Regions from separate parts of the Nonomuraea angiospora genome, predicted to be linked through region 1. Evidence: riboswitches for the same ligand, from Rfam matches in the RefSeq annotation. Region 1 holds a riboswitch; each other region holds the start of a gene.

Evidence for each region. Region 1 has a riboswitch for cyclic di-AMP ahead of H4W80_RS64165 (C40 family peptidase). Riboswitches for the same ligand answer to the same signal wherever they lie in the genome.
Region 2: another riboswitch for cyclic di-AMP. It lies ahead of H4W80_RS22555 (coiled-coil domain-containing protein); the one in region 1 lies ahead of H4W80_RS64165 (C40 family peptidase).
Region 3: another riboswitch for cyclic di-AMP. It lies ahead of H4W80_RS63905 (C40 family peptidase); the one in region 1 lies ahead of H4W80_RS64165 (C40 family peptidase).

Annotation. Positions count from the first base shown of each region.
Region 1 is NZ_JADBEK010000001.1:11,731,225-11,741,003, forward strand. Features, by position in the region: gene H4W80_RS53815 (phosphotransferase family protein) at 1-756, opposite strand, end outside; gene H4W80_RS53820 (NYN domain-containing protein) at 901-2,223, shown strand; gene H4W80_RS53825 (C40 family peptidase) at 2,364-3,338, shown strand; cyclic di-AMP (ydaO/yuaA leader) riboswitch at 3,731-3,895, shown strand; gene H4W80_RS64165 (C40 family peptidase) at 3,969-4,496, shown strand; gene H4W80_RS53835 (hypothetical protein) at 5,135-5,953, shown strand; gene H4W80_RS53840 (M48 family metallopeptidase) at 5,965-7,569, shown strand; gene H4W80_RS53845 (glycosyltransferase family 4 protein) at 7,650-8,735, shown strand; gene H4W80_RS53850 (carbohydrate ABC transporter permease) at 8,742-9,659, opposite strand; gene H4W80_RS53855 (carbohydrate ABC transporter permease) at 9,656-9,779, opposite strand, start outside.
Region 2 is NZ_JADBEK010000001.1:4,996,093-5,005,871, forward strand. Features, by position in the region: gene tig (trigger factor) at 1-1,212, opposite strand, end outside; gene H4W80_RS22540 (helix-turn-helix domain-containing protein) at 1,413-2,279, opposite strand; gene H4W80_RS22545 (ATP-binding protein) at 2,513-2,989, shown strand; gene H4W80_RS22550 (DinB family protein) at 2,999-3,499, opposite strand; gene H4W80_RS22555 (coiled-coil domain-containing protein) at 3,520-4,482, opposite strand; cyclic di-AMP (ydaO/yuaA leader) riboswitch at 4,482-4,623, opposite strand; gene galT (galactose-1-phosphate uridylyltransferase) at 4,688-5,767, opposite strand; gene H4W80_RS22565 (DeoR/GlpR family DNA-binding transcription regulator) at 5,764-6,540, opposite strand; gene H4W80_RS64585 (50S ribosomal protein bL37) at 6,686-6,763, shown strand; gene H4W80_RS22570 (TrpB-like pyridoxal phosphate-dependent enzyme) at 6,799-8,109, opposite strand; gene H4W80_RS22575 (nucleoside/nucleotide kinase family protein) at 8,208-8,834, opposite strand; gene H4W80_RS22580 (hypothetical protein) at 8,869-9,342, opposite strand.
Region 3 is NZ_JADBEK010000001.1:7,481,319-7,491,097, forward strand. Features, by position in the region: gene H4W80_RS63900 (RDD family protein) at 1-98, opposite strand, end outside; gene H4W80_RS33995 (amino-acid N-acetyltransferase) at 184-753, opposite strand; cyclic di-AMP (ydaO/yuaA leader) riboswitch at 1,030-1,178, shown strand; gene H4W80_RS63905 (C40 family peptidase) at 1,274-2,224, shown strand; gene H4W80_RS34005 (LuxR C-terminal-related transcriptional regulator) at 2,251-2,463, opposite strand; gene H4W80_RS34010 (winged helix-turn-helix transcriptional regulator) at 3,075-3,476, opposite strand; gene lysX (bifunctional lysylphosphatidylglycerol synthetase/lysine--tRNA ligase LysX) at 3,551-5,032, opposite strand; gene H4W80_RS34020 (hypothetical protein) at 5,180-5,671, shown strand; gene H4W80_RS34025 (type III pantothenate kinase) at 5,738-6,520, opposite strand; gene H4W80_RS34030 (L-aspartate oxidase) at 6,524-9,049, opposite strand; gene panC (pantoate--beta-alanine ligase) at 9,175-9,779, opposite strand, start outside.

The sequences.
Region 1 (9,779 bases):
CGGTCCCACCGAGGCCATCTCCCAGTCGAGCACCGCGACCGGGGTGAAGTCCCTGAACATCATGTTCCCGATCCTGGCGTCGCCCCAGCACAGCACGTCGGGCCCGGGCTCCTTCGGCCAGTGCGACTCGAGCCACCGGAAGGCCCGCTCCAGCACCGGGATCGGCCGCTCGCCGTGGGCCCACTCGTAGTAATCGCGCTGGGCCTCGACGTGCGCGCGCAACCCGGCGGCCCCGAACGGGGCCAGCTCCTCGGGCGTGAACTCCGCCCGGTGCAGCGCCGCCAGGACCGCCACCGCGGCGTCCTGCAGCCTGCGCCGGTCCGCGGGCGCCGCGTCGAGCAGCCAGCTTCCGAACGTGTACGGCATCACGTCCGGCGGCACGTCGCCGTCCTCCCGCTCCATGACGAGGAACGGCGTGCCCAGATGTTCCGGGTCCGGCTCGAACCAGAGGGCCCTGGGCGCTGGGATCCCAGCTTTTTCCCTGGCCAGGCGCATGATCCCGAACTGTGCCCCCAGGTCGTACGAGGGGAACACGGGAACGGCTTCTACCGCAGGTGCGAGCCTGGCTACACAGCGCGTTCGGCTCCCGCCCCAGGAGGCGGTGAAGAAGAGGGTCTCGCTGGACATGCCGTTCTCGGCGGGCCTGGACACTTCGGACACCGAGGCATGCCCGCCGACCCTTCCGCGCAGCCAGCGGGTCAGGCTGCCGCGCAGTTCCACCAGGTCACGGGTGGAGGTGCGGATCTCTTCTGCCATGGTCGGCCTCCTGGGTGAACACCCGTCCCGGCTCAGTCGTATATCCCCAACCAAGCGCTTGTCTAGAGAGAGGTGGCCGTTACGGTCAGGTACGCGGCAGCCGTACCCTTGTCTGAAAGGGCATGTCACGAAGGGACAAGTGGGATGAGTTCAGCGGGTGAAGGCCTGTCTCGCCCGCTTCCTGAGCAGGTGCGGCTCAATGTCGTCGACCTGGCGTCCCAGGTCCTCGGTACGATGCCCGCTGCCTCCATACCGCCGCCCCTTCGCGGGATCGCCAAGTTCGACCCCCGAAAACGCGCCAAACTCGGCAGCGCGCCCATCGCGGCGCAGCTCGAGAACGACAAGAAGTTCCGCGAGCTGGTCGCCGAGTCGGTGGAGGCCGGCTGGCCCGAACTGGTGGCCTCCCTGGCCGAGGGAAACGTCCCGCCGGCCGCCGACCCCGTGCTCGTGGCCGCGGCAGCCTACCTCACCCGTCCGCCCGGCTGGGCGGAGGTGATCGAGGTCGCCCGTACGGACCTGGTGCAGTCGGCGGTGGCGGCCGAGGGGTCGGAGCGCGAGGAGGCCGTCACCCGGCTCCGCGAGCAGCTCGCCGCGCAGAAGACCGCCGCCAAGGAGGAGGCCGACCGGCTGCGCGAGCAGATCAGGGCGGCCCGGGCCGAAAACTCTGATCTGCGGCGCAAGCTCCACGACGCCCGCGAGCGGGCCAAGGCCGCGGTGCGGCGGGCCGAGGAGATGGAGCACGCGGCGGAGGAGGCCAGGTCGGCCGCCTCGGCCGCGGGCACCGCGGGCGAGTCCGAGCTGCGGCGGCTGCGCGAGCGGCTGGCCGACGTGGAGAAGCAGCTGGAGGCCTCGCGCCGGGCCGCCCGCGAGGGCAGGAGCATCGAGGACGCCCGCATCCGGGTGCTGCTCGACGCGCTGCAGGACGCCTCGGCCGGGCTGCGCAGGGAGCTCGCCCTGCCCACGACGATAAGCCGGCCCGCCGACTCGGTCGCCGCGGTCACCGGCGAGCGGCCCGGCGTCCGGGGGGTGCCCGCGCGGGCGCTGGCCGACGACGACCCGCAGCTCCTCGACCAGCTCCTGGCCCTGCCGCAGGTCCACCTGATCATCGACGGCTACAACGTGACCAAGACCGGCTACGGCACGCTCACCCTCGCCGACCAGCGCACCCGGCTCATGACCGGGCTCGGCGGGCTGGTGGCGCAGACCAGGGTCGAGGTGACCGTCGTGTTCGACGGGGCCGAGCTCAACTCCCCGGTGCAGGTCGTGGCGCCGCGCGGGGTGCGGGTGCTGTTCAGCCAGCCGGGGGAGATCGCCGACGATCTGATCCGCCAGCTCGTACGCGCCGAGCCGCCCGGCCGGGCCATGGCCGTGGTGTCGTCGGACCGCGAGGTGGCCGAGTCCGTCAGGCGGATGGGAGCCAGACCCGTTCCGTCTGGCTTGCTGCTGCGCAGGCTGGGCCGGGCCTAGATTACGTCCACCCTTACGGGCGGATTTGCCGTGCTGTGGCAGGGATCGGCGTCGTATCACGAATTGAGCGGATAAGCTGTGACCCCACCCGCCACTTCTGTACTATTTCGCCCCAGATATAATCCCTGGGAGGCGACACAGTGAGGTTTGGCAGGGTGCCGGTGGCCGCGGGTCTCGCGTTCGGGCTGGTCCTGTCCCCTGTGGGAGCCGCCGTCGCTGATCCCAGGCCCACCCTCGGACAGGCCAAGGCCAAGCTCGACAAGCTCAACGACAAGGCCGACAAGGTCGTCGACCGCTTCAACACGGCCACCGAGCGGTACAAGGCAGCCAAGGGCGCCTACACCAAGCTGAACGACCGCTACAAGACCAAGCTGGCGACGGTCGCGGACCTGCGCGCCCAGGTGGTCGGCATGGCCGTCGACAGCTACAAGCTCGGCACCGACCTGACCTCCCTGCCCGGCATGATGAGCGCGGACCGTCCCGACGACTTCCTGATGGGCCTGGCGCTGACCGAGCAGATGTCGAAGGAGCGGGCGGAGAAGCTGGCCGCGTTCGACCGGGAGAACCGTGGCCTGAAGGCCGAGCGCGACAAGGCGGAAGAGGCGCTGGAGGCCGCCGACCGGGAACGGGACGGGGTCGAGAAGGAGCGTTCGGAGATCATGAAGCTGATCTCCGAGCAGAAGAAGCTCCTGAAGAAGCTGGGCGCCTACAACCCCGGCAACCCGAACAGCGTCGGCATCCAGTACACGGGCCCGGCCTCGGGCAACGCCGCCGCCGTCCTGCGCTTCGCCTTCGCCCAGGTGGGCAAGCCGTACGTGTTCGGCGGGACGGGTCCGGGCGGCTGGGACTGCTCCGGCCTGACCCAGGCGGCCTGGCGCGCCGCGGGCGTGTCGCTGCCGCGCACGACCTGGCAGCAGTGGGCCTGGGGCGCGAGCCGCAAGGTCTCACTGAGCGCCCTCCAGCCGGGGGACCTCATCTTCAGCTCGAGCTTGGGTCACGTCAGTATCTACGCCGGCGACGGGAAAATCGTTCACGCGCCGCAGACGGGCGACGTGGTCAAGGTCGTCAAACTCTCGGCGTACGGCGGGCGCCTCGTGGGCGCCATCCGCCCCTAGCTACGACGCGGAATCGTTGATCCCGGCGGCCGAACGGGACGCCATGGGAACGATCCACGCATACGACGCGCCTCGCAAAAGCCGCAACAAGTGTGACAAACGCGACATTTGAGGCCTGACAAACGGGCGCGAAAACAAGTGTGAGCAGAGTCACATTTAGGTAACGGAACCTGGCACTCCAGCAGGGATTTCCCTCCTTACTGACTCCACTATCTGATCTTTACAAGCGGTGTTCCGCTTTGCCGATCCTTGACCCTTCGGCGTAGCTTCTGGCGACGTCGCGGTGAACAAGCCATGTCCTCCGCGAACCCGCATCGGGCTCTCCCGGTGTGAGACAGATAAAGATCCGCTGGTCAACCGCCCAAATGTCCCCATATCAACACATTGATCGGACGGTTGGCCCGCCGAATCCGTGCAGCCAGGAGGCACGGAGCCGGGGACCCAAACGATCCCAGTTCCCAGGGATCAGGGGGTGAATCGGCGCGCGCGTCGCGCCGTAGGGCTACTTCCAGGCCCGAATCCGTCAGCTAACCCGGTAGGCATTCGTGGAAGACACAAGGAGAAATCCTGTCTACCTCCCTGCATAACCCCCGTCTGTCCCGCATTGCCCTGAGTGGCGTAGCGCTCACGATGACCGTGACGGCCGGAGGTGCGATCCTCCATGCCCCAACGGCTCAGGCGGCCACGACCGAGTCGGCTTCGACGTCTGCTTCGACGACCAAGGCGGCCGCGACCGCCGTCACCTCGAAGACGACCTCGGCCGCGGCGCTGAGGGCGGCCAAGGTCGCCCGCCAGAAGGCGAAGGCCGGCAAGGCCGTCGCCGTGGCCAAGAAGCAGGTCGGTGACCCGTACCGGTACGGAGCCACAGGCCCTGGTTCGTTCGACTGCTCCGGCCTCGTCCAGTACGCCTGGAAGAAGGCCGGGGTGAAGCTCCCGCGCGTGGCGGCCAGCCAGTTCGCCCGCATCAGGAACAAGGTCTCGTGGAAGCACCTCCAGCCCGGCGACCTGATGTTCTTCAGGGGGCTCGGCCACGTGGGCATGTACGTCGGCAAGGGCAAGATGGTCCACTCGCCTCGGACAGGCGAACGGGTACGCATCGACAAGCTGGGTGGATGGCGGCGGGCGTCGTTCGTCGGCGCTGTCCGTCCCGGCATGTGAAGAAGCCCCGCCCGGATCATTGTCCGGGCGGGGCTCTCCGCTTTTCAGTTCTCTTACGGCGGAGCACGGGCGGCACCCGCTTTCAGTTTTTACGGCGGAGCACGGGCGGCGCCACCCGCCGTACGTGGCGCAGGGCCTCCAGGGAGACGCCCGCTGACCCGCACCCACCGCCCACCGCAACGGCGCCCCTCAAACCCAGCCACCCTGTCCCCAAGCCCACACCGCCCACCCCACGGCTCTCCAGGGCCCTCAGCTCACGGCCCCTCGCCTCACGTCCGCTCGGCCTCGCGACTCTCGGCCCCACCCCGGCGGCTGACGGCCAACCGATCACGGCCCCACGACGCGCCCCTCGGCCCCTCGGCCCCACGACCCCACGACCCATAACCCTGAGCCCCACGACGCGGCGCTGACACCCACGGATCACGGCCCCACCGCCCACGGCCAACGGATCACGGCCCCACGGCGCGCGACTCGCCCCTCGTACCCTCGGCCCCACTATGCGGCGGCTGACGGCCCACGGATCGCGGTGCCACGGCACACGGCTCGCCCCCACGGCGCGGCTGGGCAGCTGACGGTTAACGTGGCGAGCAGGCGCGGAGTGGCCGGTCATGGGCTGTCGGCGGCTACGATCGGGCATCGTGTCAGGGCAGGTGAGTCGGCGGGCCGCGATCGTCTCCGTCCTGCTCCTCGCCGTCGCCCCCGCCAGCGCCCCCACCCCCGATTCCCCCGTCCTCCCCGCCGAGATCCGCGGCCTGTGGGGTGACGGCGAGGTCGTGGTCCGCGGGGCGCGGTCCGTAGTCGTCGGCCGGCACACCGCATCCGGTGAGCTCGGCGACATCGCGCGCAGGGCTGATCGGGCGGGGCAGCGGGTGTCGGCGGTGCTCGGAAGGTCGGTACGACCGCTCGTAGTCGTTCCCCCGTCCGCGTCCGAGGCGGCCGGGCTGGCCGAGGTGGGGCGGGTGGACGGGCTGGCGGCGGTGGCCGATCGCGGGCGTGTGATCATCGTCCCCGAGTTCTTCGCCAAGCTGAACTCCATCGGCAAGGACGTCGTACTCACTCACGAGCTCACCCACGTCGTGGCCGGCACCGACCGCCTGCCCCCGTGGCTCTATGAGGGGTTCGCCGACTACGTCGGCTATCGCGACTCCGGGCTCCCCGTGAGGACCGCGGCCGCCGAGCTCGCCGCCGAGGTGCGGGCCGGGAGGCTGCCGGGGGAATTGCCCGGACCTGCGGCTTTCGCGGCTGACGGGCGGGACCCCGTCCGGCTCGCGCGGGCGTACCAGGAGGCTTGGCTGGCGTGTCGCTTCCTCGCTGACCGGTTCGGTGAGAGGACGCTGGTGAGGCTCTACCGTGACGCCCGCGAGGGCGGCGTAGACCGGGCACTCGCCGCGCTCGGCCTCTCCGCCGCCACGCTGACGGCACGGTGGCGTGACTACGTGCGAGATCAGCTCGCGTGAGGGGGAGGCAGATGAGCGAACGGCGGAACGTGGACGACGCGTCGCAAGAGGCGTCGAAGGAGGATGAGGAGGCGGCCGGAGGCGCGGTGGCGGCCGGGGGCGCGGTGGCGGCCGGGGGCGCGGTGGCGGCCGGGGGCACGGTGGCCGCTGGAGGCGCGGTGGCGGCCGGGGGCACGGTGGCCGATGGAGGCACGGTGGCCGATGGAGGCACGGCGGCGGGTCCGGAGGCCGATCCGCCGGGTGCGTCCGTGGAAGGGGAGAGCGCCGGTCCGGTGTCCGGAGGCGGTGTGTTCGTGAAGGGGGAGAGCGGCGGCGGAAGGCGGGGGCATGGTGAGGACGTGTCCGTGAACGGGGCAAGGCCGCCGGAGTCCGACGGCGAGGGCCGGCTGAGGCGGCAGGCGGCGGTGGCGGCCGTGCTGCTCGGCCTGGTGATCGCGGCCGTGGCCGCCTTCAGCACCCCGTGGCACCTCCTGACCTCCGGACCGCCCGACCCGGCCCGCGACTTCACCGCCGCGCAGATCGCCAGGTCCGAGGCGTTCGACGCGGCCAGCACCCTGCCCGGCTACCTCTCGCTGGCCCTCACGCTGATCATCGCCGGGCTGCTCGTCGCCACCCCGGTCGGCGTGAAGCTGGTGGCCTGGCTCAAAGGCCCCTGGTGGGTCCGCGTGGTGCTGGGCGTCGTGGTCATCACCCTCTTCACCCAGCTGGTCAAGCTGCCGCTCGCCATCTGGGGCGAGACGCTGCTGCGCAGCTACGGCCTGTCCATCCAGACCTGGGGGTCCTGGGGCTCCGACCGGCTGAAGAACATCGGCGTCGACGCGTTCATGCTCTGCCTGATGCTGCTGGTGCTCGTGGCGCTGGCCCGCAAATTCAGGCGGTGGTGGATCCCGGCCGCCGTGGGCGCGTTCGCGCTGACGGTGCTGGCGTCGTTCGTCTACCCGGTGGTGTTCGAGCCGCTGTTCAACGACTTCACGACCATGCAGCAGGGCCAGCTGCGCACCGAGCTCCTGGACATGGCCAAGCGGGACGGCGTGCCGGTCGAGGACGTGCTGGTCGCCGACGCCTCCCGCCGGACGACGGCGCTGAACGCCTACGTGTCCGGGTTCGGCGCCACGCGCCGCATCGTCGTCTACGACACGCTGCTCAAGGCCCCGAAGGCCGAGGTCGAGCTGGTCGTGGCGCACGAGCTGGGCCACGCCAAGAACGACGACGTGCTCTACGGCACGTTCATCGGCGCCCTGGGCGCCGCGCTGGGCGCGATCCTGCTGTTCTGGGTGTTCGGCCTGGTACGCCGCCGCACCGGCGTCACCGGCCTGGGCGATCCGCGCGCGGTCGGCGCGGTCATAGGCCTGATGACGTTCGGCTCGCTGCTCATGAGCCCCGCCGAGAACCTGATCAGCCGCCACATCGAGGCCAGGGCCGACCTGCACGCGCTGGATCTCACGCACGACCCGGCCACGTTCATAGCGATGCAGAAACGCCTGGCAGTCACCAATATTTCCGACTTGTCGCCGGATGCGGTGGAATATGTGCTCTATGCCTCCCATCCTTCCAGCCCCGAGCGCATCGCGATGGCCCGTGCATGGGCCAAGCTGAACGGCGTCCCAGTGCGGTGACTCGTGCGGTGACCCGTGCGGTGACACACCCGGCGGCCGATGCCGTGCCCAAGGTGGATGTCGTGCCCAAGGCCGATGCCGTGCCCAAGGTGCTCGTCGTCACGAACGACTTCCCGCCCAGGCCGGGCGGCATCCAGTCGTTCGTGCACGGCCTCGCGCTGCGCACGCCGGGCGTGGTCGTCTACGCGCCCGCCTGGCCGGGCTGCGAGGAGTTCGACGAGCGCCAGCCGTTCCCGATCGTGCGGCATCCGACGCGGCTCATGCTCCCGACCCCGGCCGTCGCCCGCCGGGCGGCGCGGCTGGTGGCCGAGCACGGCGCGCGGACCGTGGTGTTCGGGGCGGCGGCGCCGCTCGGGCTGCTCGCCCCCCGCCTGCGCCGGGCGGGCGCGCGGCGCGTGGTGATGCTCACCCACGGCCACGAGGCGTCGTGGGCGAGCGCGCCGGGTTTCCGCGCCGTGCTGCGCAGGATCGGCGGGCACGCCGACGTGGTGACGTACCTGGGCGAGTACACGCGCGGCCGCCTGGTCGCCGCCGTCCCGCCGGGCAAGCTCGTACGGCTGGCGCCCGGCGTGGACGTCGGCCAGTTCCGCCCCGACGCGCCCAAGGCCGAGCTGGGCCTGGACGGCCGGCCGGTGGTCGTGTGCGTGTCGCGGCTGGTGCCGAGGAAGGGCCAGGACCAGCTCATCAGAGCCTGGCCCCGGGTGCTGCGCTCGGTGCCGGAGGCGGTGCTGCTGCTGGTCGGCGGCGGCCCCCACCGCAGGACGCTGGAACGCCTGGCGGCGGGGCGGGAGTCGATCAGGTTCACCGGCACCGTGCCGGCCGCGAGCCTGCCCGGTTACTACGCCGCCGCCGACGTGTTCGCGATGCCGTGCCGTACCCGGTGGAAGGGGGTGGACGTGGAGGGGCTCGGGATCGTGTTCCTGGAGGCGTCCGCCACCGGGCTGCCGGTGGTGGCGGGCGCGTCCGGCGGCGCGCCCGACGCCGTGCGGTCCGGCGAGACGGGGCTGGTCGTGGACGGCGAGGACCCGGGCGAGGTGGCCCAGGCGATCGTCGAGCTGCTGACGGACCCCGCCAAGGCCCGCAAGATGGGCGCGGCCGGGCGCGACTGGATCGCCCGCGACTGGGCGTGGGAGCAGGTGGCCGCCCGCTTCCACACGCTCCTCTAGCCCCCGCTAACCCTTCGTGGCCCCCAGCGTCAGGCCGGCGACGAACTGCTTGTGCAGGAGCTGGAAGACGATCAGCGTGGGCAGCGCCACCAGCACCGACCCGGCGGCCAGCAGGTTGTAGTCGGTGAAGAACTGGCCGCGCAGGTTGTTCAGCGCGGAGGTGACGGGCAGCTTGTCGCCCGACGACATCAGCACCAGAGCCCACAGGAAGTCGTTGTACATCCAGGTGAACTGCAGCGTGGACAGCGCCGCCAGCACCGGACGGCACAGCGGCAGCGTCAGCCGCCAGTAGCGCTTCCACACCGAGGCCCCGTCCACCAGCGCCGCCTCGGTGATCTCCTCGGGGATCGTGCGCATGAAGTTCGCCATGACGAACACGCAGAAGCCGAACTGGAACGCCACGTGGATGAGGATCAGTCCCAGGTAGGAGTCGTAGAGCGACTGCGAGTCCGACAGCCACGCGGGCAGCGGGACGAGGGTGTAGAGGGTGTAGAGCGGGGTGATGAGGACCTGCGGCGGCAGCAGGTTCCCGGCGGTGAACACGATCAGCAGCGCCTTGCGCCCGGGGATGCGCAGCCGCGCGATGGCGAAGGCCGTGAACGACGCCATGAACAACGTGATCAGCACGCCGGGCACGACGATGATCAACGTGTTGAGGTAGTAGCGGGGCAGCTCGGCCTGCGACCACGCCTGCCCGTAGTAGCCGAGCGTGAGGTGCTCGGGCAGCGAGAAGTAGCCCAGGCGGGCGGTCTCCTCGTACGGGCGCAGCGACGCGTAGACGGCCAGCGCGAGCGGCAGCAGCCACCCGAGGGCCACCAGCGTCAGGAAGGCGTGCAGCAGGATCCGCAGCGGCCGCACCGGACGCCGGGACGGCGCGCGCCGCTCCTGGGCCGGGGGAGCGGCGGCCGGGGCCGTGAGCGTCATCGTTCCTCCCTGAACATCTGCGACAGGTAGGTGACGATGAACCCCAGCGAGATCACCAGCAGGATCACCGCGATCGCCGAGCCGAACCCGATCCTGCTGGCCTCGCCCACGATGTTCTCG
Region 2 (9,779 bases), 6.7 Mb from region 1:
GGCCAGCGTGAGCTGGTCGTTGTCGGCGAGGTGCTTGGCCAGCTCGTTGGGCTGCACGCCCATCTCCATGGCGCGGCGCACGACGAAGTTGGTCAGCTCCTGCTCGGAGACGCCCAGCTCCTCGGCCTTGACGATCTTGTCGAGCACGAAGCCGACCTTGATCGCACGGGCGGAGTTGGTCTCGAACTCGGCGAAGCGCTCCTCCTCCGTCGTCTGGTAGAGACGGAAGAAGGCGTCGCGGCTCAGACCGCTCTCGGCCACCTGGTGGTTGAGGTTGTGCTTGCGGGCGTCGACCTCGGCCTTGAGCGCGCTGTCGGGCAGCGGGATGTCGATCTGCTCCAGCAGCGTGTCGAGGGCCTTCTCGCGGGCCTGGACGACCTGGTCGATCAGCTTGTTGCGGCGGGCCTGCTCGCGGATGCTGGTCTTGAGCTCGTCGAGCGTGTCGAACTCGCTGGCGAGCTGGGCGAACTCGTCGTCGAGCTCGGGCAGGACCTTCTCCTTGACCGACTTGACGGTGATGATCACGTCGGCCTCGTCGCCGGCGTTCTCGCCGCCGACGAGCTCGGTCTTGAAGCTCTTCTCCTCGCCCGCGGACATGCCCTCGAGCGCGGCGTCGAGGCCCTGGAGCACGGAGCCGGCGCCGACCTCGTAGGAGACCTCGCTGGCCTGCTGCTCCTCGATGTTGGCGCCGTCGATCTCGGCGCGCAGGTCCATGACGACGAAGTCGCCGTTGGCGGCCGCGCGCTCGACGCCGGTCAGCGTCGCGAAACGCTGGCGCAGGGCGTTGAGCTGGGCGTCGACGTCCTCGTCGGAGACCTCGGCGGAGTCGACCGTGACCTCGAGGCCCTGGTAGTCGGGAACCTCGAAGTTGGGCCGGATGTCGACCTCGGCGGTGAACTCGATCTGCTCGCCGTCCTCGATCTTGGTGACCTCGATGTCGGGCTGCGCGACCGGGAACACGTCGACCTCGTCGACGGCCTTGCCGTACAGCTTGGGCACCGCGTCGTTGAGGGTCTCCTCCAGCACTACCGCCCGGCCGAAGCGCTGCTCGATGATGCGGGCCGGAACCTTGCCAGGCCGGAACCCGGGGACGCGCACCTGCTGCGCGACCTTCTTGTACGCCGCATCCATGCTCGGGCGCAGCTCGTCGAACGGCACCTCGACAGTGAGCTTGACCCGGGTCGGGCTGAGCTCCTCGACAGCGGTCTTCACGGAATGGTCTCCTTGATCAAGCTACGAGTGATCGCGGGCGCGTCCATCGGTTACGGCACACGCGCCGCGCCCACATGTGCGGTGTTGGGCATGCTCCGCTACGGCGGGATCCAACGCCGATGGCCAGTCTAGGGCAGATGCGTACCCAACAACGACGTCCGCGCCGTCACAAGTCGCCCGCGATCATCCGTAACCGTCCGTCAGAACTCGTCCGCGATCGTCCGCAACAGCTCGACCGTCTCGTCCGGGGTGGTGCTCACGGCGCAGAGCCGCTCCATCACCTCGGTGTATCGGTCCACGTCCTCACGCTTGTCGAGGTAGAGCGCGCTGGCCAACTGCTCGACGTACACGACGTCGGGCAGATCGGTGTCGGGGAAGCGCAGGACGCTGAACGCCCCGCCTTCCGCGCTGTGCCCGCCGAAACTGAACGGCATGATCTGGATCGTGATCTTGGGCTGGCGCATCAGGTCGATGAGGTGCTCGATCTGGGCCCGCATCACCTCGACGCCGCCGATGGGGCGTCGTAGGGCGGCCTCGTCGATCACGGCCCAGAACACCGGCCCGTCCTGCCTGTCGAACATCCTCTGGCGCTCCAGCCGGAGATCCACTCTTCTGGAGATCTCCTCGGCCCCGATTCCCGCCGATCCGGCGGTCACGACGGCCCTTGCGTACTCCTTGGTCTGCAGCAGTCCTGGCACGAACTGGACTTCGTAGGTCCTGATCCTGGCGGCGGCCTCTTCAAGGCCGACGTACGCCTGGAACCACGTGGGCAGGACATCGTTGAACCGGTGCCACCAACCAGGCTCGTTGGCGGTGGCGACCAGGTCGAGTACGGCGGAGCGGGCCTGCTTGTCGACGACCCCGTAGAGGGTCAGCAGGTCCGCCACGTCCCGTTCTTTGAACCCCACCCGGCCCAGCTCCATGCGGCTGATCTTGGATTCGGAGCCACGGATGAGGTGGCCCGCCTCCTCGCGGGTGACGTTCTTCGCTTCCCTGAGCTTGCGCAGCTGGGAGCCCAGGAGGATGCGCAGCGCCGTCGGTCCGGAACCCGGCTGGTTCTGCGTCACTTTGCCTCCTATCAAGGTCCGCACACACAGTGACACCACATTGCCGGGTATGACAAGGTCTCAACCTCGTGTCCGATTAGCAGAGTTATGCCCCAAAACGCCGCTTGCTACTGCACAATGCAAGTGCACGTGCATTTGGGTCTTGCAGGTGCAGCGATCGTGACCCATGATGGCTTAGTGCATATTGGGCCAAACATGCACTAAGTCGGGCTGAACGGGGAGGTATCGGCAGCATGGTGGAGGATCCTCTGGCCACTGCCGATGCGTTGCAAATCACCCGCGAAGTGGGCTTCGACCATCTGCTCATGGGTGGCAAGCCGTACACGACCTCGTGCCCGTTGCCCTTCCAGGCCGACTCCGTGAAGACGGCCAGGGACGTGACCCGCTCGACCCTGAAGGGCTGGGGCCTGCACGAACTCAGCGACGACGCCGCGCTGGTGGTCTCGGAGCTGGTGACCAACGCGGTGCGGTACGCGATGTACGCGGCGGGCCGGCGCGAGATCGAGCTCTTGCTGATGCGCGTACAGCCGCACGTGCTGCTGGCCGTGGCCGACCCCAGCGACGAGGTGCCGCGCCCCAAGGAGCCGGATTTCATCTCGGAGAACGGGCGCGGCCTCTACATCGTCGAGACCTACAGCCAGTGCTGGGGCTGGGACCCGCTGGCCCGCGGCGGCAAGGCCGTGTGGGCGTTGTTCCGCACCGAGCCCTGATCGGTCCCGTTACTCTCCGGTCACCCCGTCGATGCGCTCGCGCAGCAGGTCCGCGTGACCGTTGTGCCGCGCGTACTCCTCGATCATGTGGATGAGGATCCAGCGATGGGTGCAGTCCTGCCCCCTGTGGTCGCCGACGGCGTCCAGCGGCTTGGCGTCCGAGATGGCGCGGGCGCGCTCGACCTCCTCTTCCCACGTGGCGAAGGCCTCCTTGACGGAGGCGGTGTCCACTTCCTTGAAGTCGGCGTCGTTGTCGCGGTCCTTGTCCCAGAGCTTGGGCAGGTCCTCGCCGTTGAGCACGCGGCGGAACCAGGAGCGTTCGACGTGCGCCATGTGCCGGACCAGGCCGAGCAGGGACAGGGTCGAGGGTGCGGCGGAGCGCAGGCGCAGCTGGTCGTCCGACAGGCCCGCGCACTTGACGGCGAGGGTGCCGCGGTGCCATTCGAGCCAGTTGTTCAGCGTGGTCCGCTCGTCGCCCGTGCGAGGGGGCGGGATCCGGGTGTCAGTCATGAGGTCCGACCTTACCCAGCTCAGTACATCGAGATGTGAACGTGGTCGTAGTGGTTCTCGGTGACGCTGCCGCGGTCCGACATGGCCCGCCAGCCCGAGCCCGTGTTGATGCGCTGCTTCCAGATCACGTACTTGACGCCGAGCTTGCCCTTGTTCTTGAGCGCCCAGTCCGCGATGCGGTCGCCCAGGGCGTTGTTGATGGCCGCGGGCATCGTGCCGCCCGTGCTCATCATGAAGTCGCAGGCCCGCCCCAGGGGGTGCTCGCCGCTGGAGCCCGAGCGGAAGCACCCCACCGTGTACGGCAGCTTGAAGTTCTTGGCCAGCTCCGCCTTCATCAGCCGCGTGCGGGCCGTGATGTTGTCCGAGCCCGAGGGCAGCTCGGGCGCCCAGCTCCCGTCGGACTTGCGGCCCGGGCCGAGCGGCACGAGGTCCTGGAGCTTCTTCTTGATGTCGTCGATGACGTCCTCGGCCTCGGCGCGCTGTGCGGTCACCTCCTTGGCGTCCACGCCGATCTGGGTGGCCAGCGCGGCGGCCTCGTCGGAGGCCCTCTTCTTGTCGTCGCGGGCCCTGGCCACCCCCTGGACCATGGCCTGCTGCTCGGCCGTGAGCTGCTCGAGCAGGGCGGCGGCGCCGCCGTTCTGGGCCATCAGGATGGAGGGCAGCGACGGGTCGTGGCTCTGGTAGCGCATCCTGGCGAGGTCGCCGACCCGCCGCTCGGCGGTGTCCAGCGTCTTCTCCGCGACCGCCAGCCGCTCCTTGGCCGCTTTGGCGGCCTCCTGCGCCCTGGCCAGCTCGACGCGCTTGAGGTTGTACTTCTCGATGAGCTTGTCGATCTTGCTGTTGAGCTGCTTGAGCTGGGCGCGGAGCTCGGCCTCCGACGGCTTGGGAGCCGCCGAGGCCGCGGTCGCCGGCAGGAGCGCGACGGCGGCGGCGGTGACGAGGCCGATGGCAAGAGTCGCGGGGGACGGAGCCGCCACGTGCATGTTCCTCTCCCTCTGCCGGCCGGGTTAGCTGACGGGTTCGGGCTGGGAGCTGCGTGCCCTACCACCGAAGTGGATTCACCCCAGGTGCGGGTGGGTCCCCGGCTCCCGGGCGACTCGCCCGGGATTAGGCGTGCGTCAGCTGTTACGGCTGACACAAAAGGGATATTAGTGGTAGATCACGAGTCACGCGACCCCCATTAGAAATCTAATAGTGATCTACTTGTGATCGAATCATCCGGGCGGCCTCCTCCGGCAGCACGTCGTTCACGAAGGCCCCCATCGCGGACTCCGACCCGGCGAGATACTTGAGCTTGCCCGGCGCCCGCCTGATGCTGAACAGCTCCAGGTGCAGGTAGCCGAGCTCGCGGTCCTGCCGCACGGGCGCCTGGTGCCAGGCCGAGATGTACGGCATCACCACGCCGAACAGGTCGTCGAAGGCCCGCAGCACCGAGGTGTAGAGAGGCGCGAACGCCGAGCGCTCCTCCTCCGTCAGCGCGGCCAGATCGGGCACCTGCCGGTGCGGGTAGATGTGCACCTCGTACGGCCACCGCGCCGCGGCCGGCACGAACGCCGTCCACAGCTCGTTGGCGGCCACCACGCGCGTCCCGGCGGCCCGCTCGGCGGCCAGCACGTCGGCGAACAGGTTGCCCTTCGAGTAACGCCTGGCGGCGGCGAGCTGGAGCCTGGTCCTGGGCGTGACGTACGGGTAGGCGTAGATCTGGCCGTGCGGGTGGGCCAGCGTGATGCCGATCTCCTCGCCCCGGTTCTCGAAGCAGAACACCTGCTCCACGCCCTCGATCCCGGACAGCTCGGCCGTCCGGTCGGCCCACGCCTCCATGACCAGCTCCACCTGGCCGTCGGAGAGCCTGGAGAACGACGACGAATGCTCAGAGGTGAAGCAGACCACCTCGCACCGCCCCACTCCCGGCCGGACCTCACTCAGGCCCCCCACATCTGTATAAGTCCCGAAATTTGTGGAGAAGGAGGGGAATCGGTTCTCGAACACCACCACGTCGTAGTCGTACGCCGGGATCTCCGACGAGCGCGTGTCCGACGACGGGCACAGCGGGCACTCGCTCGCCGAGCCGGTCGGCTGGAACGTGCGCGTCTGCCGGTGCCCCGCCACCGCGATCCACTCCTCGGTCAGCGGGTCGTAACGCAGCTCGGAGGCCACCGGCCGGGGGTCGAGCACCCGCCGGTCGATCGCGCCGCGATCGGCGTCGTCCCGCCGATCGAAGTAGATCAGCTCACGGCCGTCGGCCAGGTGGGTGATGGTGCGCTTCACGAGCCCTCCGCGATGATCAGTTCTCCGGCCCGTTCGGCCAGCTCCATGCGTGCGTCCTCAGGCAGCCCCGCGTCGCTGATGACCACGTCGGCCTCGGTCAGCTCGGCGATGGTGCTGATGCCGACCGTGTTCCACTTCGTGTGGTCGGCGGGGATGACCAGCCGGCCGGCGGCCGTCACCAGCTCCCTGTCGGTCTCCGACTCCAGCAGGTTGGGGGTGGTGAACCCGGCCCGCACGCTCATCCCGTGCACGCCGAGGAACAGCGTGTCCACGTGCAGGCGGCGGATCGCGGCCACGGCCACCGGGCCCACCAGCGCGTCGGACGGCGTGCGCACGCCGCCGGTCAGCACGACCGTGCGGTCGGGACGCGGGTTGCGGTGGAACACCTCGGCGACGGGGATCGAATTGGTGATCACGGTCAGCTCGGGGACGGCGATCAGGTGGCGGGCCAGCGCCCACGTGGTGGTGCCCGCCGAGAGGGCCACGGCCGTGCCCGGCCGGACGAGGCCGGCCGCCCGGCGCGCGATGATTTCCTTCTCCTGCTGCTGGCGGGCCGACTTGGCGGTGAAGCCGGGCTCCTCGGTGGAGCCGGGGCCGAGGGCGGTGGCGCCGCCGTGCACCTTCTCCAGCAGCCCGCGCTCGGCCAGCACCTCGAGGTCCCGACGGATGGTCATGTCGGATACGCCGAGCTCGCGGACCAGGTCCGCGACCCGGACGCCGCCGTTGCTGCGCACACGTTCGAGGATCGTCTGCTGACGCTGCTGTGCGAGCACGCCCGCTCCTTCCAACAGATTCCACCAAATTATGACACGGAATTGTTGGGGAATGTTAGTTCGCGTGCTGCGCTTGCGCTGGTCAGCACGGGCGGGGAGGCTCGTGGCGTAGCCGATCATTGGCCCGATCACCGGAGGTGAGCTTATGGCCAGGCGCTCACGCAAGGGCAAGGCACGTAAGAAGAAGAAGGCGAACCACGGCAAGCGCCCCACGGCGCGTTGACCGGGTGGCCGCCTCTCGCGGCGGCCACCCCGCCGTCATCCCGGCAGCTCGGTCAGGGCCTGCTCGATGCGGTCCTGCGGCAGCGTGTAGTCCTCCAGGTGCCCGGCCAGGTAGCGGTCGTACGCGCCCAGGTCGAAGTGGCCGTGGCCGCAGAGTGCGGTCAGGATCACCTTCTCCTCGCCGCTCTCCTTGCACCGCAGGGCCTCGGCGATCGTCTCCGCGAGCGCGTGCGTGGGCTCCGGGGCGGGCACGATGCCCTCGGTCCTGGCGAAGCGGACACCGGCCTCGAAACACTCGCTCTGGGCGCGGGTGACCGCCTCGAACAGGCCCAGCTCGTACATGTGCGACAGCAGCGGCGACATGCCGTGGTAGCGCAGGCCGCCCGCGTGGATCGGGTCGGGGACGAATCCGTGCCCCAGCGTGTGCATCTTGAGCAGCGGCGTGAGGCCCGCGGTGTCGCCGAAGTCGTAGGCGTACACGCCGCGGGTGAACGACGGGCAGGCGGCCGGCTCGACCGCCCTGAACACCGTCTCGATCCGCCCGGCCAGCTTCTCGCGCAGGAACGGGAAGGTGAGGCCGGCGAAGTTCGAGCCGCCGCCGGTGCAGCCGATGACCAGGTCCGGCATCTCGGGCAGCTGTTCCAGCGCCTCCTCGCCGATCACGGTCTGGTGCAGGAGCACGTGGTTGAGGACCGAGCCGAGCGCGTACCGGGCGTCGGGCGTGGCGGCGGCCACCTCGACGGCCTCGCTGATCGCGATGCCCAGGCTGCCGGGCGAGTCCGGGTCGTCCGCCAGCACCTTGCCGCCCGAGCCGGTGAGGGGCGACGGGCTGGCGTGGACGGTGGCGCCGTACACCTGCATGAGAGAGCGGCGGTACGGCTTCTGGTCGTACGAGGCGCGCACCATCCAGATCTGGCACTCGAGGTCGAACTGGGAGCAGGCGAACGCCAGGGCCGACCCCCACTGCCCGGCGCCCGTCTCGGTGGTCAGCAGCCGCACCCCTTCGCGGGCGTTGTAGTACGCCTGGGGCACGGCCGTGTTCGCCTTGTGCGACCCGGCGGGCGAGACCCCCTCGTACTTGTAGTAGATCCTGGCCGGCGTGCCGAGGGCCTTCTCGAGCCGGCGCGCCCGGATCAGCGGCGTCGGCCGCCAGAGCCGGTAGACGTCGAGCACCTCTTGCGGGATCGGGACGAACCGCTCACCGCTCACCTCCTGGCCGATCAGCTCCGTCGGGAAGAGCGGAGCCAGGTCGCCGGGCCCCACGGGCTCGCGCGTCGCCGGGTGCAGCGGCGGCGGAGGCGGGGCGGGCAGGTCGGGAACGATGTTGTACCAGTGGCTGGGGATCATCGCCCCAGTCTGCGCCGCTCCCGCGCCACGTTCCAGCACCCCGCGCCGCGTCCCGGCGTCACGCGTCGCGTCCCGGCGTCACGCGTCGCGTCCCGGCGTCACGCGTCGCGGGTCATGACGGCGAGTCTGCGGGGATGGTCGGCCCTGACCACGACGTCGGCCGCCTGCTGGGGGCGCGCCTCACGCTCGTACCGCTCGTACGCGGGCAGCCGCCACCGCTCGTCCTCGGCCGTCCCGCGCTCCAGCGCCCCTGCCGACAGCCACACGTGCACGCTCACCTCGAACGCCAGCCCCCGCCCCAGCAGCAGCGTCCCGTCCACGATCAGCACGCCGCCCGGCGGCAGCTCCTCGTACGACGCCCGGTAGGCGCGGTCGACCCGGCTGTCCCAGAGCCGCGGCAGCACCCGCCCCGAGCCGCCCTCGTCCAAGGGCTCCAGCACTTCCCTGCGGAGCGCCTTGACGTCGAGCCAGTCCTCGTAGAAGGCGTCCGGATCGGTCCTGCCGTGCTCCAGTCGCAGCGACGCGGGCCGCAGGAAGTCGTCCGCCGACACACGCAGCACCGGCCGCCCGCGCATCCGGAGCGGGGCGACGAGCTCGTCCGCCAGCGCCCCGGGACGCGCCGGCGGAGCCCCGTCCACGGCCATCCGCACCCACCCCGGGCGTCCGGCGACCAGCTCGGCCAGCTCCTCGACGAGGCCGTCACGGGAGATCGCTCGCGCGCGCATGCCTACGATCGCACGCCCGCCGCGAACCGGTCACTCACGTCCCTGAGAACCGCGCCGGCGAGGTGGAGGAGGGGACAGGCGGGCACCATCCCCCAAGGATAGGCACACCCGCGAGGTCGGCCCCCGCCCACTGTCTCGCCGGCTCGGGCAGACGTTCGTCGTCCACCTCGGCCAGGGTGTCGCGCACGGACGCCGGCAGCTCGAAGATCCCCGGCCCGTCCAGGTACGGCGAGTCCGGCGGCAGCGCCTCCCACTCCTCGTCCGTCTGAGGCGCCCCTTCGCCCGGTGGGTAGATCTCCTCCACCTCGACCAGATCACCCGTCGGAGGAACCCCGCGGATCAGCCCGACGAGCTCGGCGAGGTCCACCTGCGGGGCGATGCCCTTCGCGTGCACCCCGTCGAAGACCGGCCGGCCCGGCAGGACGGGAGTCTCCGTGCGCCCGAGGTCCGGCCGCACCGTCGCCGCCTCGCGGTCCGCGGCCTGGTAATGGTCGTAAAGAACGCCCACGTTGCGACTCCGCCTCGTCGGACAGAATTTCGTGAAAGAACTCGAAAGGCCAGGTCGCCTCAAGAGGCTGACCTGGCCTTTCGCCGTCCGGAGCGGACGACGGGAATCGAACCCGCGTAGCTATTTTGGAAGATTTCGGCTCATGATCCCCTGGCGTGCTCCCCCTCTGGTCAGAGGCTGTGCGGCCCTGCCCTCGAGTCCCTGCCACTCCCCCTTGTTCACCGCCTCATCGGGCACGCAACGGGCACGGCCCTGACGGTCCTGCCCAATCCGCACCAGCAGGTCGGATCTTGGCCGTTGACCGCGGTTCAGCCTGACCCAACGCGCCCGACCGGTTGTACTGGAGCGGCGCACGGCTTTGCATACGGAAAGTAATTGATCGGCAACTGTCTGTTGCAGCATGGTGTTTGAGTTCCAACCAACTCTTCCCGGGAGGC
Region 3 (9,779 bases), 4.2 Mb from region 1:
TCGCCGGGGTGGCGGCCCTGGTTCTGCTGCCCGTAGTAGGGAGGCGCAGAGTTGTCGCCGGATTCGTCCTGTGGATACGGCGGCTGTCCGGTGCTCACCGTGTCACCTCGCTTCGAGTGCGCATGTGGCACGTGTCAGGACACATGCCTGTGCTGCCCAACGTATCGACATAGGTATCAACAATCACCTTTCCATCTGGTCAAGGTCCACGTCACCCGATGTCAGGTGGAGCAGCATGCGGGTGTTTCCCAGCGTGTTCGGCTTGACGTGTTCAAGATCCAAAAACTCCGCCACACCCTCGTCGTACGAGGCCAGGAGTTCGGCGTAGACCTCGGGTGAGACCGGCGTGCCCTGAATCGGGCGGAACCCGAGCCGCGCGAAGAAGTCGACCTCAAAAGTAAGACAGAATACACGTCGCAGACCCAAATCCTTAGCCTGCTGGATCAGCGCGGAGACGATCCGGTGGCCGACGCCCATCCCCCGGCACTCGGGATCCACCGCCACCGTGCGGACCTCGGCGAGGTCCTCCCAGAGCACGTGGAGCGCGCCGCAGCCGACGACCTGCCCGCCTCGCTCGGCCACCCAGAACTCCTGTACGTCCTCGTACAGCGTCACCGTGGCCTTCTCCAGAAGCCGCGGCCCCGCCCCGGCATAGGTGTCCACCAGGCGTCTGACCATGCGCACGTCGGGCGTGCGGGCACGCCGGACCACCACCGCGGTCTCGGGCGCTGTCAGCTCGGCCACCTGCTCCATGGTTCTCCAGGGTACAGATCTCATTACGGCTCAGCCCTAACTCCCATGTCTCGGCCCATCTTGTTACATCTCGTGGTCAGATCGGCACCGGACCTCACGGCCGGCTCGCTCCCGCCGAAAGCGCGGACAAATGGGGCATAGGGCCTCTTCTGCACGGGTGCCCACGAGATCACCTTGTGACCCTTCGGTTGTGAAACCTCTACAGACTTGGCAGTTCTGGTTGAGCACGAACCCGGAGTGCATTAGTGTCCAGCGACAATGTTCCCCGCGTGTCGCGCGGGAGACACGCCCAATTCTCGCAAGAGAAGCCGGGGAACCGCCGGTGGCGACCTCCGACGCCGCCACGGGGTGAATCCGAGTCTTTCGGTAGGGCTGCTCCGGCCCGAACCCGTCAGCTAACCCGGTAGGCGTCGACGAGAGGAGCTGGTTGGTGAAGCCCACGCTCAGCGGTGGGGGGAAGTCGGCGGGCAAGCATGCCCGCCCTCCGGAACGGGCTCGGCGGGCGCGCCGCGTCGGTGTGGTGAGTCTCACAGTCGCCGCGCTGCTCTTCGCCATCCCCGTCGGTTCGGCGTCCGCGGATCCCGAGCCCACCCTGAAAGAGCTCGCCGACCAGGCCACGAAGCTGCACACCGACATCGAGACGCTGACCGAGCAGTACAACGGCCAGCGGGAGAAGCTCAAGTCCGCCAAGAAGGCCGCCGAGGTCGCGCAGAAGACGCTGACGACCAGCGAGTCCGATCTGGCCGCCAAGCGCGCGAGGGCCGTCGCGCTGGCCCAGAACGCCTACATCACCGGCGGCATGAAGACCCTCGCCTTCGCCACCTCCGACGACCCCGAGGGCTTCCTCAACCGCGCCGCGACCTCGTACGCGCTGCAGGCCGAGCAGAGCGAGGAGATCAACCAGCTCACCAGGGCGATGGACACGGCCACCCGCGCCAAGGAGAGCGCCACGGCCCGCATCGACGAGGTCCAGAAGCTCGTCACCGACCTCGACACCAAGCGCGACAGGATCACCAAGCTGGTGGCGAAGGTCGAGAGCAGCCTGTTCAGGCGGGCCCTGGGCGAGGCCGGACGGCCCGGCACGCGGGCCGTGCGCGTCAACCTGCCCATCCCGGGCTCGGGCAAGGCCGCGGAGGCCGCGCGGTGGGCGCTCACGCAGCAGCTCAAGCCGTACGTCTGGGGCGCCGAGGGTCCCAGCTCGTACGACTGCTCCGGGCTCGTCATGGCGGCGTTCCAGCGCGTGGGCATCTCGCTGCCGCACTACACCGGCGACCAGTGGACGGCCGGCCGGCACATCTCGCGCGAGGAGCTCCGGCCGGGCGACCTGGTGTTCTTCTACAGCGACCTGCACCACGTGGGCATCTACATCGGCGGCGGCATGATGGTGCACGCCCCGCAGACGGGTGACGTCGTACGGATCGCGTCGATCGCGAGGCGGCCTTTCGCCGGCGCGGTCCGCATCGCCGACTGAGCCCGCACCCCGGCGGTCCGCCGCGGCTAGATCAGCTGGCGGCGGGCTGCCCAGGCCACGGCCTCGATCGCCGTGGCCACGCCGATGCGGTCGCAGATTCCCCGTAATCTTCGGCGTACCGTGCGCCCGCTGATATCCAGCCGCCGCCCAACCCGATCGACCGTGACTCCCTTGGCCAACTCCGCCAGCAGCGCCAAATCAGCATGGCTGAGCTCAACGCCTTCAGTGAGCACATCCATCGGGAGCCCTCCCCCCAACAGCAGAAACTTGGACCTCACAGACGGGCCAAAGCCGCTCCTCGCAGACGGTAAACGCATCCTGGAAAGGTCGTCAAGCATGACAATCGCCGCACTTGACGAGCGCTATTGACATGATCCGCTATATATGACGCACTCGCGATATGTCAGAACGTAGTGTGATCACATTGGGGCTTCCGGAATAGCCCTGACCAGCGCTCCCCTTTTCGATCAGCGCGGTATGGATATTCCCCATGATCGATACATCTATGGCGTGATCTTTCCGCCATGGGGTCAGCCACCAATCGCTCGCTTTGTACGGCGTCACCATGCGATCCGACAACCCAGGTCAGATGGTTGATTAAGGCGAGGTGATCAATTCACCGGGGGGATCGCCACCCCGGGTTCCGGACGCGTGAAGGGCCGCGAGCGTGCCGGGCGACCTCGTTTCCGGGTGTGCGTGAGGGGCGCGTGGCGAGGTGGTCACAGGGGCGGCCGGAGCACCGCGAGCGGGCCCGGGCCCGCCCCTCGGCGACCTTGACGCCATGCTGACAAGCGCGCTCGGATCGGAAACCGGGCGGCCCGGAAGCCGGATTCGCGACGGCGGTGATCGCTCAGGCGCCGGCGGCGTCGTAGCGGTCCCTGGCGGCCTCGACGTCCTCCATGTGCGCCTCGGCCCAGCTCTTGATCGCGGCCACCAACGGCATCAGGCTCTCGCCCAGCGGGGTGAGCGCGTAGTCCACCCGTACCGGCACGGAAGGGGTGAGCGTCCGCGAGACCAGACCGTCGCGCTCCAGGCCGCGCAGGGTCTGCGTGAGCATCTTCTGGCTGACGCCCGCGATGCGCCTGGACAGGTCGCTGTAGCGGCGCGGGCCGTCCGAGAGCGCGGTGAGCAGGAGGGTGACCCATTTGTCGCTGAGGGTGTCGAGCAGCTTCCTGGAGGGGCACTCGGCGAAGTACGCGTCGAAGACCTGCTTGGCCTCGTCGCGCTGCTCCGCCGCCGTCTTCGTGGCCACCCGCACGCCCCTTCCCCGCCTGCTACTTACCAGGAGAGAGTAGAGCGCCCGGGGCGGGCGCTCCAAGACGTGGGTCAGTGGGTGGGCTTGACCAGCGGGAACAGGATGGTCTCGCGGATGTTCTTGCCGGTGAAGGCCATGATCATCCGATCGATCCCCGCTCCCATGCCCCCCGTGGGCGGCATGGCGTACTCGAGGGCCTGCAGGAAGTCCTCGTCCAGCTGCATCGCCTCGAGGTCGCCCCCGGCGGCCAGGAGGGACTGCTCCACCAGGCGGCGGCGCTGCTCGATGGGGTCGATCAGCTCGGAGTAGGCCGTGCCCAGCTCCGTGCCGAAGCCGATCAGGTCCCACTTCTCGGTCAGCAGCGGGTTGTCCCGGTGCTGGCGGGTCAGCGGCGAGGTCTCCAGCGGGTAGTCCATGACGAACGTGGGCTGGACGAGCGTGTGCTCCACCAGGGCCTCGAAGAGCTCCTGCACCAGCTTGCCAGGGCCCCACTTCGGGTCCCAGTGGATCTCGCGCCGATCGGCGATCTTGCGCAGCTCCTCCAGGCCGGTCGCGGTGGTGATCTCCTCGCCCACGGCCTCCGACACCGCGCCGTAAAGAGTGACGCGCGGCCACCGGGCGATCCCGAGGTCCACCTCCACCCCGTCATGGACGACCACCGTGGTGTCCAGGGCGGCCACCACGGCCTTCTGGTACATCCGCTGGGTCAGGTCGGCCATGTCGTTGTAGTCGAGGTAGGTGCCGTAGGCCTCGAGCATCGTGAACTCGGGGTTGTGCGTGGAGTCGGCGCCTTCGTTGCGGAAGTTGCGGTTGATCTCGAAGACCTTCTCGATGCCCCCGACCACGAGCCGCTTGAGGTAGAGCTCGATCGCGATGCGAAGGTAGAGCTCCATGTCGTAGGCGTTGATGTGGGTCTTGAAGGGCCGGGCCGCCGCGCCGCCGTGGATGGGCTGCAGCATGGGCGTCTCGACCTCGAGGTAGCCCTCCTCGTGCCAGAAGTCACGCACCGCGCGCACCGTGGCGCTGCGCAGGCGGGCCATCTTCCGCGACTCGTCGTTGACGATGAGGTCGACGTAGCGCTGGCGGACGCGCGCCTCCGGGTCGGTGAGCCCGACGTGCTTCTCCGGCAGTGGGCGCAGGCACTTGGCGGTGATCTGCCAGCTGTCGGCGAGGATGGACAGCTCGCCGCGCCGCGAGGTGATGACCTCGCCGATCACGCCCACGTGGTCGCCCAGGTCGACGTCGCGCTTCCACGCGGCCAGCGAGTCCTCGCCCACCTTGTCGAGAGAGATCATGACCTGCAGGTCGGCGCCCCCGTCGCGGAGCGTGGCGAAGCAGAGCTTGCCGCCCACGCGGTTGAGCATGACGCGCCCCGCGACCGCGACCGTGTCGCCGGTGGCGGTGTCGGGCTCCAGGCCCTGGTATTTCTCCCGGACCTCGGCGTTGGTGGCCGTACGGGGGAAATTCACCGGGTAAGGATCGACGCCCTCGCTGCGAAGGCGGTCGAGCTTCTCCCTCCGGATGCGCATCTGCTCGGGAAGTTCGTCGCTCACAAGAACAAAGGGTAGGGGATATGGCGACCTGCAAGGGTTCGTCGGCACGCTGAAGGGCCGCTGCAAGAGCCCTCTTCTATCAATGTCTCACGAGCTCAGGGGGGAACCGGTAGGGAGCCGGTCCCAGGGGGAGCTCAAGGAGAGAAGATGTTGAAGAAGATCGCGACCGGCCTCCTCGCCGTCGCCGCCACCAGCGCGCTGGCCCTGTCGCTGCCCGCCGCCGCCAACGCCGCCACGGCCGGCGCCCCGAGCCACGACGACGACTACTCCGACTACTGGGGCCCCGTCTACGCCAAGAACAGCCAGGCCAAGTCGCAGGGCTGGATCGGCGTCAGCTGGGACGAGGACGGCGAGTCGAACGAGGTCACCGTCAAGGGCCGGCTCTACGACCTGGACAACCGCGACGAGGACGAGGGCGGCAAGTGCGCATTCGTGAAGTTCGAGGCCAGCGACTTCGACCACGACTGGTCGCCGGTCTACTCCAAGAAGTACTGCGGCTTCCCCGGCTACAAGAAGTTCACCTTCTCGGAGAACGACGTCTTCAGCGTGCGGGTGAAGGTCTGCCAGATCGGCCAGTACAGCAACTACCCGACGAAGTGCGGTCGCTGGGACTACATCTACACCAACGAGAGCGAGTGACGAGTCGTCCCCGGACGCGCGAGCGGCCTCCCACCCGAGCGGGAGGCCGCTTTTTCCTGCTGGAGCTCAGGCGGTGTTCCGGTGGTAGATCAGGCGCAGGCCGATGAGCGTCAGCCACGGCTCGTGCACGTCGATGGAGCGCGACTCGCCCACCACCAGCGCCGCGTGGCCGCCCGTGGCCACCACCGTCACCTCGTCGGGGTCGTCGGCCAGCTCGGCCGCCATCCGCTCCACGATCCCGTCCACCTGGCCCGCGAAGCCGTAGATGATGCCGGCCTGCAGGGCCTCCACCGTGTTCTTGGCGATCACCGAGCGCGGCCTGACCAGCTCCACCTTGTGCAGCTGGGCCCCGGCGGCGGCCAGCGCGTCGACCGAGATCTCGATGCCGGGAGCGGTCACCGCGCCGACGTACTCGCCCTTGGCCGACACCGCGTCGAACGAGGTCGCGGTGCCGAAGTCGACGATGACGCAGGGGCCGCCGTACTGGTTGATGGCCGCCAGCGCGTTCACGATGCGGTCGCTGCCGACCTCTTTGGGGTTGTCCATGCGTACGGGCACCCCGGTGCGGATGCCCGGCTCCACGATCACCGCCGTCACGTCGCCGTAGTAGCGGCGGCACATCTCACGCATCTCGTTGAGCACACTTGGAACGGTCGAACAGATGGCGATGCCGTCAATGTCCGCACCCTTGAGCAGCGGCGACTGAGCCAGCAGCCCCTGGAGGACGACCGCGATCTCGTCGGCGGTGCGGCGGGCGTCGGTGGCCAGCCGCCAATGCTCGATGACGTCCTCGCCCTCGAACAGTCCGAGCACGGTGTGCGTGTTGCCGACGTCGATCGTGAGCAGCATCAATTACCCCCGCAGATCCAATGCGATGTCCAGAGCCGGCGCAGAGTGCGTCAGCGCTCCCACCGCCAGATAGTCAACGCCAGTTTCGGCCACGCGACGAGCCGATTCCAAGGTCAATCCCCCGCTGGCTTCGAGCGCAATCCTCTTGTTCGCCCGATTTTTCACGACATATACGGCGCGGGCCGTGTCCTCGATCGTGAAGTTGTCCAGCAGGATCTCCTCGGCTCCCTCGTCCAGAACGGCCTCCAGTTGGTCGAGCCGGTCGATCTCCACCTCGATCGGCAGGTCGGGGTAGGCCTCCCTGACCGCCCTGAACGCCTCGGCCACCCCACCGGCCGCCACGACGTGGTTGTCCTTGATCAGCGCGGCATCCGACAGCGACATCCGGTGGTTCACGCCGCCGCCGCAGCGCACCGCGTACTTCTCCAGCGCCCGCAGCCCCGGCAGCGTCTTGCGGCTGTCCCGCACGCGCGCCGCCGTGCCGCTGATCGCCTCCACCCACCTGCCGGTCAGCGTGGCCACCCCGGACAGGTGCGTGAGCAGGTTGAGCGCGGTGCGCTCGGCCGTCAGCAGGGCCCGTACCGGCCCCTCGACCGTCATCAGCACGTCTCCGGCCCGCACCCGCTCGCCGTCCTTGGCCCTTCTCTCGGTACGGGCGGCGCCCAGCCGGACGAACACCGCCTCCGCGACCGCCAGCCCGGCCACCACGCCGTCCTTGCGGGCCACCACGTCGGCCGCCGAACGCTGCTCGGCCGGGATGGTGGCCAGGCTCGTCACGTCGCCGGCCTCCTGCAGGTCCTCGGCCAGCGCCCGGTCGATCAGCGCGTCCACCTCGGCCGGGTCCAGCCCGGCGGCGGTCAGCTCCTGTGCCAGGCGCGACGGCATCGCGTCGCCGTGGGGCGTGTACGTCATGCGGGGGCCCTCCTCGGTCAGGGTCACGTCCAGGTGGCCCAGCCAGTCGTTGTCGTCACGGGTGTCGTAGTCCTCGCGCCAGTGCGAGCCGCGGGTCTCCAGCCTGGCCGCCGCCGCGCCGGTGAGCACGGTGGCGACGGTGAGCAGGTTGGTGGCCTCCCAGGACTCGGTGCATGCGGGCACCTCGACCGGCGTCCAGCGCGCGTCGCGCAGCGCCCTGGCCGTGGCCAGCAGCGACTCGCGGCTGCGCAGCACGCTCGCCCCGGTGCTCATGTGCGCCTGGATCCGGGACCTGACCCTCGGGTCCACCAGCCCGGAGGCGGCGCCGCTCTCGACCGGCTCGCCCGGCGCGGGGCGTACCGCCTGGATGTCCTCGGCAATGCGCTCGGCGAAGACGAGCCCTTCGAGCAGGGAGTTGGAGGCCAGCCGGTTGGCGCCGTGCACGCCGCTGCAGGCCACCTCGCCGCAGGCGTACAGACCCTCGATCGAGGTACGGCCGCGCAGGTCCGTCATGACGCCGCCGCTCGCGTAGTGGGCGGCCGGGGCGACGGGGATCGGCTCGGTGGCCGGGTCGATGCCGTGCTCCCGGCAGACGGCGTAGATCGTGGGGAAGCGGGTCTCCCACTTCTCACGGCCGAAGTGGCGGCCGTCGAGGTACATGTGGTCGCGGCCCGTCTCGCGCATCCTGCGCATGATCGCCTTGGCCACGATGTCGCGCGGTGCCAGGTCGGCCAGCTCGTGCGCGCCCTGCATGAACCTGACGCCCTCGTGGTCCACCAGGTACGCCCCCTCGCCCCTGACCGCCTCCGAGATCAGCGGCTGCTGGCCCGTCGAGCCCTCGCCGAGCCACAGCACGGTCGGGTGGAACTGGACGAACTCGATGTCGCGCACCACCGCCCCGGCCCGCAGCGCGAGCGCCACCCCGTCGCCGGTGGAGACCGCGGGATTGGTGGTGGCCGAGTAGACCTGGCCCATGCCGCCGGTGGCCAGCACCACCGCCCTGGCGCGCACCGCGCCCACCCCGTCGCGGGCGCCCTCGCCCATGACGTGCAGCGTCACTCCCCTGGCCCGGCCCTTCGCGTCCTTGAGCAGGTCGAGCACCAGCGCGTGCTCGATCACCTCGATCTCCGCGGCCCGTACGGCCTCGACGAGCGCCCGCTGCACCTCGGCGCCCGTGGCGTCGCCGCCCGCGTGCACGATCCGGTGCCGCCGGTGCCCGCCTTCCCTGGTGAGCTGGAGCTCCCCGTCGGCGGTGCGGTCGAAACGGGCGCCGCGGGCGATGAGCCGTCGCACCGCGCCGGGCCCCTCCGTGACGAGCGTGCGCACCGCCCGCACGTCGCACAGCCCGACCCCGGCGATCAACGTGTCGTTCAGGTGCTCGTCAGGGGTGTCGCGGGGGTCGAGCACGGCCGCGATGCCGCCCTGGGCCCAGCGGGTGGAGCCCGCCGACAACACGTCCTTGGTGACGACCAGCACCTTGGCGGACGGCTCCAGCTCCGCGTGGCGCAGCGCCACGGTCAGGCCCGCGACGCCGGAGCCGATGACGACCACGTCCGCCTCGACGGTCCAGCCGGGCGCGGGCGCGGTCAACCGCAGGGGAATCGCCGGTGCACTCATCAGGGGTCTCCTCACTGAGGGATTTCGTCAATATGACGATAACGCCTCGCACGGAGTGAGAAGTCAGCGGCCCTCCGTTTTCCGGATGAACGCCTCAGGGCATACCGGGCTGCGAGTAATCCGCCTCAGGCGGGGTTAAAGGTGAGGGTGACGTTGTCGATCAACCGGGTGGTGCCCACCGTGGCGGCGACCGCGAGCACGGCCGGCCCCGCGTACGACTCGTCCACCTCGGCGAACGTCGCCGGATCGACCAGCGCCAGATAGTCGGTCGCGAGCCGGGACCCGGCCGCGTCGAGCACCTCCTGGGCCACCGCGCGGACCCGGGCAGGGGTGAACTCGGCCGCGCCCGCCCGCAAGGCGCGGGAGAGCGCCAGCGCCACCTGGCGGTCGTCCTCGGACAGGTAGCGGTTGCGGCTCGACAGGGCCAGGCCGTCGGGCTCGCGTACGGTCGGCGCCCCCAGGATCTCGATGGGCAGGTCGAGGTCGGCGACCATGCGGCGGATGAGGGCGAGCTGCTGGGCGTCCTTCTGCCCGAAGACCGCCAGGTCGGGCTGGACCAGGTTGAACAGCTTGAGCACGACCGTCAGCACGCCGTCGAAGTGGCCGGGCCGGAAGGCACCCTCGACGATCGAGCCCATGTGGCCCGCGGAGACGCTCACCTGGCGGTCGGAGGCGTACATCTCCGCGGCGTCAGGATGGAAGACGACGTCCACGCCCTCGGCCCGGCACA